DNA from 2 places in the Ruminococcus sp. Marseille-P328 genome. Region 2 is predicted to be linked to the other one. Evidence: predicted binding sites of a transcription regulator. Region 2 holds the regulator's gene; the other holds the start of a gene.

Region 1 (6,977 bases), on a different contig from region 2:
CATCTATCGGAAAAGCAAAGCTTGGAATCGTCATGTCCCTGACCAGACAGGTGCTATTTCTTTTGCCATTGATCGTTGTTTTCTCATTAATAATGGGAATTGACGGGGTGATGTATGCTGGACCGATCGCAGATGCAGCGGCATTATCATTGGCGATATTGTTTGCACGAAGAGAGCTTGTGGCCATGAAGAAATAATAAAAAAGACTGATATAAATGATACTGTACTTCAGGAGGTTGTTGGAGTCCGGTATGTTATATCAGTCTTTTTTATAAATACAGCTGATTAACCGTTAGGTTAAATCTGTGTCAGATATTAATGGCAGGAATGACTTCCGCAGCCATGATCGCCACAGCTGTGACCTGCTTCATGATCATGGTGATCGCAATGTACATTGGGGTTATAGCCAAGATTTCCTGCGAGTAATGCGTTTACAGCTTCATCAGCGTTGCCGCTGACACCACCGAAAAGACGGATTCCAGCCTGGGCAAGTGCATTCTGGGCACCGCCGCCAATACCGCCGCAGATCAGGGTATCTACGCCATGTGCAACCAGGAATCCAGCCAGTGCGCCGTGACCGCTTCCATTGGTATCGACTACTTCGGCACTTACAACCTTGCCATCTGCAATGTCATAGATCTTGAATGCTTCTGTGTGTCCAAAGTGCTGAAAAATTTCTCCATTTTCATAAGTAACTGCAATCTTCATAATGATATCTCCTTCATTTTGTAAATTTGATTTAGAAAGTGAACTATTAAATCGGTCAGCGGCTGGCAGTTCCTGTGAAAGGTCTAAGCTGGTAAGCGGAGTCTGTTTAGATCCCTTTCGGCAACAGCATTTCCCGCAGCGCGTATGCTCCCGACCTTCGCAGAGCCGGTAATTTCCCCCGGCTATGACAAGGCGCTGTCCAAGGACGATGCACCGGGCAATTTTTTCCCGGGCAGTTTCATAAATTTCTGTGACAGTTGTCCGGGAAATATCCATCTGGGCAGCACATTGCTCGTGAGTTTTCTTCTCCAGATCTACCAGACGGATGACTTCATATTCATCCAGAGTCAGAGTGACAGCTTCCGACTCTCTGGGACATTCTTCAGGAGAAAAAGTTTCATATTGGGGTGCCTGGCAGATTCTGCGGCATCTGGGCGGTCTGGGCATATATGTCACCTCCTTGTTTTCGACATATGTCGATTATAAACCAAAAGAAGAGAAAATTCAATACTATTATTTTCTGAGCGCTATTCAAAGTTGCTCCAATATGGTATAGTTTTGTTACTATTCATTTGCAACGCTCTGCGAGGTGTTTTTGGTGGATAAAGTTTACAGAAAACCAGAGAACTAAGTTTGCGTAGCAAACGCTATTTCTTGTGCCTGTCACAAAAAGGTTCGTGTTTCTGTGCGTCGCGAAGCGCGTTGCTGTGAAGGTCGTGGTTGACAATTTTTTTTATTTGGAGTACAGTCCAAGAAGAGATAAAATCGTTATTGCTCAAAAGCAATTTTTTTCTGGAATTTCGGGCATAATTGGAGCAGTAATGTAAAATTAACAGAAGAGGTACGAATATGCTGAAAGTAAAGAACCTGACTTTTGAAGTGAATGAAGAGGGGAAAAAGCGCTGTCTGGTAAATCACATCAGTTTTGATGTTCAGGATGGAGAAATGCTGGTAATCACCGGACCAAATGGAGGTGGAAAATCCACCCTGGCCAAGGTACTGGCTGGCATTGAGAAAGCAAACAGCGGAGAAATTTATCTGGATGATGAGAACATTACAGGATACGATATTGATCATCGTGCAAATGCGGGAATTGGCTATGCATTTCAGCAGCCACCCCGCTTTAAAGGTATGACCGTGGCAAGAATGTTATCTCTTGCAGCAGGAAAGAATTTAACGGAAAAAGAGAGCTGTGACCTTCTCTCAGCTGTAGGACTTTGTTCCGAAGATTACCTGAACCGTCAGCTGGATGGAACCCTTTCCGGCGGTGAAATGAAGCGAATTGAGATTGCCACAGTTTTAGCGAAGTCTCATAAAGTAAGCATTTTTGATGAACCTGAAGCAGGAATCGACCTGTGGAGCTTTTCCATGCTGATCAAGCGCTTTGAGGAGATTCATCGTGAGAAAAAGGAGTGCCTGATCTTGATTTCCCATCAGGAAAAAATCATCAATATGGCAGATAAGATCATGGTAATTGAAGACGGTGAAGTAAAGAAATATGGTACGAAAGAAGACGTTTTCCCAACCTTATTTCAGCAGGAAAAATGTCAGAAATGTCTGAATGAAGGAGGAAAATGTTGATGGTTAAAGTAGAAGAAACAACCCAGGGTGTGCTTGATAAGATCAGCGAAGGCTTTGCGCAGAAAGGTGCTTTTAATCTCCGTCAGAATGGTATTTCCATCTGTCACGGTGACAGCGAACATATCAAAATAAAGAAAAAAGAGGACAAGCCGGGAATCGATATTTTCATTGACGGGGAGACAAAGGGAGAGAAGGTTTTCATCCCGGTAGTGGTAAGTGTATCTGGAATGACCGATCTGGTTTACAATGATTTTTATGTGGCAGACGGTGCAGATGTTGACATTGTTGCAGGCTGCGGAATCCACAATAGTGGCTGTAATGACAGTCGTCACGATGGTATTCATACTTTCCATGTGGGTAAAAATGCTAATGTACATTACGAGGAAAAACACTATGGAGAGGGGAATGGAACCGGAAGCAGAGTGCTGAATCCCGTAACTAATATTGAGCTTGGAGAGAACTCCGTATTTACGCTGGATACCGTTCAGATCAAAGGTGTTGACTCCACAATCCGTACCACAAATGTTTCAATGGATGCAGATTCCAAGCTGTTTGTTCTGGAACGTCTGATGACAGATGGGGAGCAGAAAGCGGAGTCTGATATTGAAGTCTGTATGAACGGAGCGGGATCTTCTGCACAGATTATTTCCCGTTCTGTTGGAAAGGGAAACTCTTCCCAGGTTTTCCATCCGAAGGCTGTTGGAAAGAACAAATGTCACGCACATATCCAGTGTGATTCCATTATTATGGATCATGCAGAGGTGGGTTCTATCCCGGAAATCCAGGCGAAGCATGTGGATGCTGCAATTGTTCATGAGGCCGCTATTGGAAGAATTAACGATGAGCAGCTTCTGAAGCTAAGAACTCTTGGAATGATGGAAGCTGAGGCGGAAAATGTGATCATTGAGAATTTCCTGAGTTGATAAAAACTTAAACAGAAAAATAACTATTCAGTAGGTATGTACTATTTTGCGGAGGTTGTAACTGTGAAGGTGCTGAATAGTTACACAGAGAATATAGAATCTTCAGGTAGGTTTGGAAGATTTATGAAAAAATGCCAGGCAGCGTCGTTCAAAGACGCTGCCTGGCATTTGACATTATCTAATTTTTACGGATTTTTTGGAACTCCATTTGGAATAATATTTTTTGCCGCTTACAACTTTGTAGGTGCAGATCCGTACATAATATTTTTTCTTTGAAACCAGTTTCTTTAAGGTTGCGCGTGTAGCAGAGCCTTTTACGGTAAGGGTTTTCGCCTTTTTCATGCTGCTGTTCTGGTTGCCTTTATCGGAATCATCTTTACCGGAGTTATCTTTACCGGAGTTATCTTTACCGGAATTGTCTTTACCAGAGTTATCTTTACCAGAATCATCTTTACCGGAGTCATCTTTACCAGAATCGTCTTTACCAGAGTCATCTTTACCGGAATCATCCTTACCAGAATCGTCTTTACCAGAATCATCTTTACCAGAATCATCTTTACCAGGATTATCTTTTCCTGCGTCCGAGTCATCCTTGCCAGGAGCTGCTGTGATCGTAAAGGTTGTGTTAATAATGCCGGTGTAATTTCCAGCTCCAGTAATAGTTACAGTAGCAGTACCTTCCTTCACATTATCTTTATAAGAAACTGTGAAATCAGTGCCTGCCGCAAGTGTCTTGTCTCCGTATGTAACGGTAACATCCGGGCATTTCTCTGTTCCGTCACTGGTGTAGGAATACTGGGAAAGGGAAGCGGAATAGCGGTTGATATCCAATGGTTTAATGGTAAAGTCTCTCGTAACAGAACCAGTGTAATTTCCAGTTCCAGTGAGGATTGCGGAAGCAGTACCTGCATCTCAGTTGTTTCTGTAGGAAACGTAATAATCCTGGTTCAGGGTTAATTCCTTGTCCCCGCTTTTTACTGTGGCGGTTGGGCGTAAAGAGGAGCCTGTGTAGGTAAGGCTTTCATCGGAAAGCGTAACCGTGCAGCTGCTGATGTCAGCTCTGTTTATAGTAAAGGATTTGGTTACATACCCCTGGTAATTTCCAATTCCATCAATTCCAACCCACGGAGAATTGTAATAACTGCTTGGTTCAATGTTGTTGTGGTATGTTACAGTGAAATCCCTGTCTTTTACTAGGGTTTTACCACTGTGGGTAACTGTCACTTCAGGAGTTACCTCGGAACCAGTGTAATATGCCGGGGCAATGGAGAATCTGGCATTTGCCATGATCTACAATACAATCACTGGAAATACAGATGCAGTAGAGGAAAATGGAGAGGCAGTCCGTTTGTACCAGAATTTCTGGAGATTCACAAAGGAAAATATGAAAAGGGACACAAATTTAGTTTTTTATTTAAGATAAATGTGAAAAAAATGTGAAATTAGCACTCTCCTATTGACAGTGCTAACAATGCGTGTTATATTACATGCAGAACAAAGGAAGAGAGAAAAAGAAATCTTCCAGTTTCAACAACGATGTTAATTAAACACGCAAGTGTTCACAATATAAGGAGGAATGGATTATGTTAATGCCTAGTATTTTTGGAGAAGATTTATTTGATGACTGGATGAGATTACCTGTAGAAAGAGAGAATCACAGAGGTTACAGAGCTGCTGAATTGATGAAGACAGATATTAAGGATGTGGATGGAAATTATGAGCTGAGCATTGATCTTCCAGGCTTCCATAAAGAGGATGTGAAGATTCAGCTGAAGGATGGCTATCTGAACATTCAGGCTTCCAGAACCGAGAATAAAGATGAGAAAGACAATAACGGCAAATACGTTCACAGAGAGCGTTACACCGGACAGTGCTCCAGAAGCTTTTACGTAGGTAAGGAACTGGAGCATGAGGACATCCATGCGAAATATGACAATGGTGTTCTGACTGTTACTTTCCCGAAGGAAGCGAAGAAAAAAGTGCCGGAAGAGAAGAAGTTTATTTCTATTGAAGGCTGATTTCCGGGGAAAGAGCTGTTTTAACAGATAAGAATTCCCGTGGGAAACTGATAACAGATAATAACTGGCGCGGAGCAGTTCACCTGCTTCGTGCCGATGAAATAAATAATTGAAATAGACGATTGAAATAGATAATTGAATTAGATAATATAGAGTGTGCATTAGCCGTAAATCAGAAGCGGCGGCTGATATTGCCGACTTACATAAGTAACGAGTGAAGGCGGCAGAGCATGTTTTGTTTGATGTGCTTGCAGTGTATGGATTATTCAGCAATATTGAAATAATGGTAAACAGCTTCTTTTATATAGATTGTGTTCATTTTAAGACGATTTTCTAATTTACATAGATTTTGTTTCATACCCCCTCATTTCCTGCCGGCTACCCACCGGCAGGTTTTTTCTTATGTCTTTACATCATTTCACCTGTCTGCTATACTTGTCTGGAATTGTTGATAACTGCAAAGGACAGAACAAAAAATCTCCCACAAATTATGATGTACATCTTGCAGAAAGCCTTTTCAAACAGGCTCCAGAGCGTGAAAACAAGATGTTGCTGCAGTAATCGTGGATGGCAAAAACATGTTACTGCTTACCTGTTCACAGTAACAAAAACATTTTCAGAAAAGGAATTTACCCATGAATTACATTGTATTTGACCTGGAATGGAATCAGAGTCCGGGGGGAAAAAGGTGGTCTAACAGCCGTCTGCCTTTTGAAATCATAGAAATCGGCGCCATAAAACTAAATGAAGAGAAAGAAATTGTGGATAGCTTTCAGCGTCTGATCAAGCCCCAGGTGTACAATTGGATTCATGACAGCATTCATGAAGTGATTCACATGAATTATAAGGATCTGCAGAATGGAACTCTTTTCCCACAGGCCATCACGGAATTTTTGGAATGGTGTGGCGAAGAATATATTTTCTTTACCTGGGGAAATCAGGATGTAATGGAACTGCAGCGGAACATGAAATATTATGGAAAACTTTCCCTGCTCAAAGGTCCGGTGACTTATTATGATGTGCAGAAATTATTTGCTATTCGTTATGAAGAAAATGACGAGCGCCGTGCTCTGGAATTTGCTGCTGATAAAATGGGCGTGGAGAAGAAAATGGATTTTCACCGCGCTCTGGGAGATGCTTATTATACTGCATGTATTCTCCAGAAAATAGAAGATAAATACATTTTTCCAAACTCATCCCTGGACGTGTATCAGAATCCCAAGAGCAAGCGTGAAGAGATTCACATATCCTATCCAACCTATGATAAATATGTATCCCGGGAGTTCTATTCCCGCGAAAAAGCCATGAAGGACCGGGAAGTAACCAGCACGAAATGTCCATTGTGCCATAATCCTGCCAAGCGTAAGATCCGTTGGTTTATGAATAATTCCAAGGTTTACTACAGTGTGTCCCTCTGTCAGGAGCATGGCTTTGTACTGGGAAAAATCAGGATTCGCCGAACGGAAGACAATAAGTACTATGTAATTAAGAAGCTCACCAATGTAACCGATGAAGAAGCCGATGAAATCCGCCAGAAACGTGATGCGCATCGTGCCAAACGGAGACTGAAGAAAGAAGAGCAGTAAATCCGTGAAACTACTTCTTGTAACGAATGAAAAACTAACATTTGGTTAATAGAAAAATCCCCTCCAATCACATATGCTGATTATAAGTAATACAACAACAGCGTATAAAAAAGGAGGGGTTTTTATGAGTTTAAGAAATTATTTTTACAGGTTTGGGAAAT
Region 2 (6,977 bases):
GCCTTGCCGCCAGCAAATACCCCACCGCCCAGAATGGAAATGCCAGAATATAAAACCACACAAATACAGGCAGTAAAGGAACTTCCCTGTCAAATGCCATCGTAAAATCAAAGTGATACCTGCCAGCTGTAAGCGCACTGCTTCCCCAGTAAATCAGACAATTCACTGCCATGATGGTCACAAGAGGTACAATAGACCACAGGGGGATATATCGGTTTAACAAATCTCTTTTCTTTGTTTTCAAGGCAAAACTCCTTTCCGGACTCTTGCGATGTTACTGCTCATTTCCTGACCAGCAGCACGGACAGTAACGTTGCGGCTACCCTTTAATATACAATAAGTAACAAAAAAAGAAAAGAGGATATCTCCCCTTTTCTTTATTCTTTTATGGAAAAACTGATTTTTTACTCTTCAAAGGTCTCTTTTAATTTGTCCATGAAGCTTTTTTTCTTCTTTTCGGACTTTTCTGTGCTATCGCCGGCACTGCCTGCAGGACGATTGCCGCATGCCTCGTCAAATTTGCGGAGAGCTTCTTTCGCGTCCTCATTCAGGTTGGTTGGTACCTGAACAACCAGAGTTACGTAGTGATCACCGCGAACATTCTTGTTTCGAAGGGACGGAACACCTTTTCCCTTCAGACGGATTCTGGTATCTGTCTGAGTTCCTGGTTTCACTTCATAGAGAACTTCTCCATCTACTGTATTCAGTTTGACTTCGCCGCCAAGCGCTGCCTGTGCATAAGTAATCGGTGCAGTAGAGTAAATATTCATATCCTGTCTCTGGAAAATCGGATGGCGTGCTACATTTACTTCTACCAGCAGATCGCCTCTCGGACCTCCATTTGTGCCAGGTTCACCTTTATCACGGATACGGATACTCTGACCATTGTCAATACCAGCTGGAATAGATACCTTAATTTTTTTGCGATTGGAAATGTAGCCGGTACCACGGCAATCCGGACATTTATCTTTGATAATTTTGCCAGTACCATGACAATCCGGACACACCTGAACGTTACGAACCATGCCAAACATGGACTGCTGGGTGTAAACGATCTGTCCTTCACCATTACATTTCGGACAGGTAACCGGTGAGGTACCAGCCTTAGCTCCAGAACCGTGACAGGAAGTACATTCATCTTTCAGAGTAATCTCAAGTTCTTTCTCACAGCCAAATACAGCATCCTCAAAGGTGATATTCACGCGTGCACGCAGGTTTGCACCCTTCATAGGTCCATTATTGGCACGTCTGCGGCTTCCGCCGCCTCCAAACAGATCTCCGAAAATATCTCCGAAGATATCACCCATGTCTGCGCCGGAGAAATCAAAGCCGCCGAAACCGCCTGCTCCGCCACCGCCGCCGTTTTCAAAAGCGGCATGACCAAACTGATCATACTGTCTTCTCTTGTCCGGGTCACTTAAGACGCTGTAAGCCTCTGTTGCCTCTTTGAATTTCGCTTCAGCTTCCTTATCTCCCGGATTTACGTCGGGATGATACTTCTTGGCAAGCTGACGATATGCTTTTTTTAATGTAGCGTCATCGGCGCTCTTATCAACGCCTAAGACTTCATAGTAATCTCTTTTATCAGCCATGATTTCTTTCTTTTCCTAACTTTTTGTATTTGGTTATCTTATGGAAGACGCCAGCGGCGCATTTCTGTAATATGTCTTTCACCACCACTGCCCGGTCATGAATCATGACCGGGCTGTAGTTTCATGTTCCGAAATATTGGAACTTATTATTCAATTAAACCTCTTTGTAGTCAGCATCTACAACATCATCGCCGTAACCAGCCTCGTTACCGCCCTGGGAAGCTCCTCCCATGTCCGGTCCAGGGCCTGCCTGACCAGCACCACCCTGTGGGTTCTGTGCTTCATACATCTTTGCGAAAAGCTTCTGAGCACTTTCCATCATCTTCTCCTGAGCAGCTTTGATCTCAGCGACCTGAGCATCTCCGATCTCATCTGTATTTGCATATTTAGCAAGGATATCTTTTAATGCATTTAAGTCAGCCTCTACGGAAGCTTTGTCATTTGCATCCAGTTTATCGCCTGCTTTTTTCAGTGCATTCTCAACCTGGAATACCATGGAGTCTGCATTGTTCTTTGTATCAATTGCCTCTTTACGTTTCTTATCCTGAGCTTCGAACTCAGCAGCTTCTTTAACAGCCTTGTCAATATCAGACTCGGACATGTTAGAACCAGCTGTGATTGTAATGTGCTGCTCTTTACCTGTTCCAAGATCCTTAGCAGATACATTTACGATACCGTTGGCATCAATATCGAATGTAACCTCGATCTGCGGAACACCACGACGTGCTGGCGGGATTCCATCCAGACGGAACTGTCCAAGGGACTTGTTGTCTTTCGCGAACTGACGCTCACCCTGTAATACATTGATATCTACAGCGGTCTGATTATCAGCTGCTGTGGAGAAAATCTGGCTCTTCTTGGTCGGGATTGTTGTATTTCTCTCGATCAGACGTGTTGCAATACCACCCATTGTCTCGATGGACAGGGAAAGTGGAGTAACATCAAGAAGAAGGATGTCACCTGCACCAGCCTCACCGGAAAGCTTACCACCCTGGATAGAAGCACCAAGTGCAACACACTCATCTGGGTTCAAGGCCTTGCTTGGCTCTTTGCCAGTTAACTGTCTTACTTTATCCTGTACAGCCGGGATACGTGTAGATCCACCAACCAGAAGCACCTGTCCAAGATCAGAAGCAGTAAGACCTGCATCAGAAAGTGCACGGCGAACCGGCTCTGCTGTTTTCTCAACAAGATCGTGTGTAAGTTCGTCAAATTTAGCTCTTGTAAGGTTCATATCAAAATGCTTCGGTCCTTCAGCTGTTGCTGTGATGAATGGCAGGTTGATATTGGTTGTTGTTGCGGAAGAAAGCTCTTTCTTAGCTTTCTCAGCAGCTTCTTTCAGTCTCTGAAGAGCCATCTTATCGTTGCTTAAGTCAACGCCCTCTGTTCTCTTGAACTCAGAAAGCATATAGTCTGTAATTCTCTGGTCAAAGTCATCACCACCAAGACGGTTGTTACCAGCTGTTGCCAGAACTTCGATAACTCCATCACCAATCTCAATAATGGAAACATCGAATGTACCACCACCAAGATCATAAACCATGATCTTCTGCTCTTTCTCATTGTCAAGACCATATGCAAGAGCTGCTGCTGTAGGCTCGTTGATAATACGTTTTACATCAAGGCCTGCAATCTTACCAGCATCCTTGGTTGCCTGACGCTGAGCATCATTGAAATATGCCGGAACAGTGATAACTGCTTCTGTAACAGACTCTCCAAGGTATCCTTCAGCGTCTTTTTTCAGTTTCTGAAGAATCATAGCGGAAATTTCCTGTGGGGAATATTTCTTATCATCAATTGTTACACGGTAATCTGTACCCATCTCTCTCTTGATGGAAGAGATTGTTTTCTCTGCGTTTGTTACTGCCTGGCGTTTTGCAGGCTCACCTACCAGACGCTCACCTGTCTTTGTGAATGCTACAACAGATGGTGTTGTTCTGGATCCTTCTGTATTTGCGATAACGGTTGGCTGTCCACCTTCCATAACAGCTACACAGCTGTTTGTTGTACCTAAATCAATACCAATGATTTTTCCCATGATAATTTTCCTCCTGTTTAAAAATTCATGGTTGCTGTCCATTACACGAACAGTAACATTTATACTTTGTTTTTAGAAAATGTCGATGAAGTTTAATTCTCCAAGCTGCTTTCTGTTAATTAGCAACTTTTACCATACTGTGTCTTACAACGAAATCCTTGTAAGTATATCCCTTCTGGAATTCCTCTACGACGATGTTCTCGCCAACGGATTCGTCCTCCACATGCATCACTGCATTATGCAGATTCGGATCAAATTCCTTACCTACAGCCTCGATTGGCTTCACACCCATCTCATCAAAAGCTGTCATCATCTGCCTGTAGATCATCTTCATGCCTTCTGCAAATGAATCATCCTCCGGTGCCTGTGCAAGACCTCTTTCGAAGTTATCCACGATCGGAAGCATTTTTTCAACGATGTCCCTGGCGCCGATGATGTACATGCTGGATTTCTCCTTCTCCGTTCTTTTACGGTAGTTATCGAATTCAGCCATGCTGCGCTTCAGTCTGTCTGTAAGCTCCTCGACCTGCTGTTCAAATTTATCTTTCTCTTTTTTCTTCTTACCGAAGAAAGAAGTTTTTGTCTTGGTTTCCGGTTCCTTCTGAGATTCGGTTCCCTGATCTGACTGCTCAGTTTCTTCTGTCTGTGCAGGTTCCTCGGAAGTCTCCTCTTCTGCTGTCTGGGCTGTATCTGCTGCCTCTTCTTCGCTTCCGTCTGTTACCGGAATGTCAACTGCTTCTTCCTGTACTTCGGCTTCTTTATTCATTTCTTCTGACACGCTTTCAACCGCCTTTCTAGGTTTTCTTATTTACCATTTCGTCAAGCTGGACTTTTAATTTCTTTAAGCTGTCCACTACATTCTCGTAATCCATTCGCTTGGGACCGATGATTCCAATAGTTCCACGCATTCCATCTCCCAGCTCATAAGTAGCTGTGACCACACTGCAGTCTTTCATGGTACGTACCGGAACTTCATCCCCGATGTATATCTGAACTCCTGTGTTCTCCGAGTCTCCCATTTCCTCACGGACCATATCCGCAAGTTCCTGCTTATCCTCGAAAGTAGAAATCAGCTCACTGGCTCTGGATGTATCTGCAAGCTCTGGATACTTAAATATGTTGGTCGCTCCCGACGTATATACTTTCATATCTTCTTCGTCCACGTGAATTGTAGCTGCAACTGCGTCCAGCACATCTGCAACCACACCACTGTGGCTACCCGCCTGTTCTTTTAATCTGGCAATCATGCCCAGATTAATATCCTGGATGGGTACGCCGTTCAGGTTCGTGTTAAGAAGAAGATTCAACTTCAGGATCGTCTGATCATCCATCTCCTCATCAATATTAATGATCTGGTTCCGAATGACATTACCCTCACATACAACTACGGCAATCAGCTGCCGCTCATTGACTCGTGAAAGCTGAATGAACTTCAGGGTGCTTCCCTTATACTGGGGAACCGCAACCATAGCCGCATAATTGGTATCCGTGGCAAGAACCTTCGCCACCTGCCTGAGCACCTTATCCATCTTATCTGATTTCTCAATCATCAGATCACGGATTTCTGCGATCTCGGCTTCCTTCTCCCTGGTAAGCTCATCTACATAAAGGCGATAGCCTTTATCTGATGGAATTCTTCCGGCTGAGGTGTGGGGCTGTACGATGTAGCCCATATCCGTCAGGTCGGACATCTCATTTCGGATAGTAGCAGAGCTGACATTCAGATCCGGATACTTGGAAATAGTTCTGGAGCCTACAGGCTCGCCTGTTTCCATATAAGTTTTGATGATTGCTTTCAGTATTTTCCGTTTGCGCTCATCTAATACTTCATCCATGAAATATCTGCTCCTTCCTGAAAAGCAGACGGTCAAACCTGATTCTGATTTCCGTCTGGCTTCTTCGAATTCCTTTTGTTAGCACTCATTATTTAGGAGTGCTAACATCTATGTTCTTAAGATACACCTCAGTATTCCTTTTGTCAATATTTTTTACAAATTTTTTTCATCTTTTTTGATAGTTTTTACCCTATACTTTACCATTCTGGCTAAATTCTCCTTACTGCAATACTTTTTTTGGACAGCAAGGATACTATCAGGTATCTGCCAACGCAGTCTTATGTTTGCTGCCGCATAAATGAAAAAGATGCCTTGAGAAAATTTTCCCTGGCATCTTCTTTCCTATATAGGAATACCGCCCATAGGCGACATGTCCGTTTTGTAACTGTTCAGCACCTTCACAGTTATATGTTTCGCAAAACAGCCCCTGCTGAATAGCAGCCTCTATTTTTTATAATTTTCCAGATAGTCAAGAACTGCTGTCGGCTCATCCAGAAAGACTACCAGATCCAGCACGGAAAAATCCATGAATTTCTCTTCTGCTGTGTACTCCAGCAATGCTTTCATCTTGTCATAATATCCGTCAATGTTATACAGCACAATTGGGCGGTCAATACGTTTCAGGCTTTTCAAGGTAAAAATCTCAAAAAATTCCTCGTAGGTACCAATTCCGCCAGGTGCTACGATCGTAGCATCTGATTTTTCTTCCAGAAGTTTTTTGCGCTCTCTCATATTCTCTGTGAAAATAAATTCCGTGCATTTCTCATACAGAACTCCAGGCTGGTCAAAAAATCGGGGAGCAATTCCAAGTATGTAACCATTTTCTGCTGCCACGCCTCTGGCTGCTGCTCCCATCATTCCGGTAGCCCCGCCGCCAAACACCAGACCGTGACCTCTTTTTCCCATTGCTCTTCCAAGCTCTTCTGTTTTTTCATAATAAATGTTTTTAAGCAGTGCACTTGAAGCGCCATATACACATATGTTCAATCTGTTATCCCCCTTATTTTTTCTTCTAAACACAGGTGCAGCCTACCTGCGGCAGCACCATATACGAAAGTCAGCTGGCATATCTTTTCCAGTCAGCTTCCGGCAGCCGCGCAAAACACCATATTTGCCACACCGCACAAAACCATCACCAGAATAGGATTCATTTTAAATTTTCTTAAAAGCACCAGTGCGGCAGTAAAGAACACCACCATTCGAATGCATATGTTTTCCCGAAACAGTTCCACTGCACCATTTATAAAAAAAGATGATACTAAAATGGTAACTCCTGCCTTGGCGATCATGGCCACAACCGCCGGGCGAAGGGATGTAAGAGTTCCCTGGAGAAGGGACATTTTCCGGTATTTCGTGTAAATATATGCCAGCAGGGTTACAATTATACAGGAGGGTAAAATACAGCCAAGAGTAGCCACCACTGCGCCGCCAGGACCCGCAATCCTGGTTCCTACAAAGGTTGCAGAATTTACTGCAATAGGGCCAGGAGTCATCTCTGCAATGGTCACAAGA

What was found. Region 2 encodes HrcA, which represses chaperone genes, less so after heat shock. Its sites were predicted from a motif close to TGTTAGCACTCNNNNNNNNNGAGTGCTAACA; they were not measured.
Region 1: ACESTK_RS00125 (Hsp20/alpha crystallin family protein) is a predicted target of HrcA. The motif match lies at 4,653-4,683, and genes of this name have one in related genera.

The regions. Positions count from the first base shown of each region.
Region 1 covers NZ_CAXUBQ010000001.1:30,105-37,081, reverse strand. Annotated here, with positions in the region: gene ACESTK_RS00155 (MATE family efflux transporter) at 1-197, shown strand, start outside; gene ACESTK_RS00150 (NifB/NifX family molybdenum-iron cluster-binding protein) at 316-1,155, opposite strand; gene ACESTK_RS00145 (ABC transporter ATP-binding protein) at 1,558-2,289, shown strand; gene ACESTK_RS00140 (SufD family Fe-S cluster assembly protein) at 2,289-3,212, shown strand; gene ACESTK_RS00135 (pentapeptide repeat-containing protein) at 3,564-4,169, shown strand; gene ACESTK_RS00130 (hypothetical protein) at 4,125-4,499, opposite strand; gene ACESTK_RS00125 (Hsp20/alpha crystallin family protein) at 4,796-5,230, shown strand; gene ACESTK_RS00120 (3'-5' exonuclease) at 5,866-6,816, shown strand; gene ACESTK_RS00115 (hypothetical protein) at 6,941-6,977, shown strand, end outside.
Region 2 covers NZ_CAXUBQ010000009.1:54,961-61,937, forward strand. Annotated here, with positions in the region: gene ACESTK_RS08205 (phosphatase PAP2 family protein) at 1-244, opposite strand, end outside; gene dnaJ (molecular chaperone DnaJ) at 405-1,592, opposite strand; gene dnaK (molecular chaperone DnaK) at 1,747-3,630, opposite strand; gene grpE (nucleotide exchange factor GrpE) at 3,746-4,408, opposite strand; gene hrcA (heat-inducible transcriptional repressor HrcA) at 4,425-5,465, opposite strand; gene ACESTK_RS08230 (TIGR00730 family Rossman fold protein) at 5,910-6,452, opposite strand; gene ACESTK_RS08235 (chromate transporter) at 6,545-6,977, opposite strand, start outside.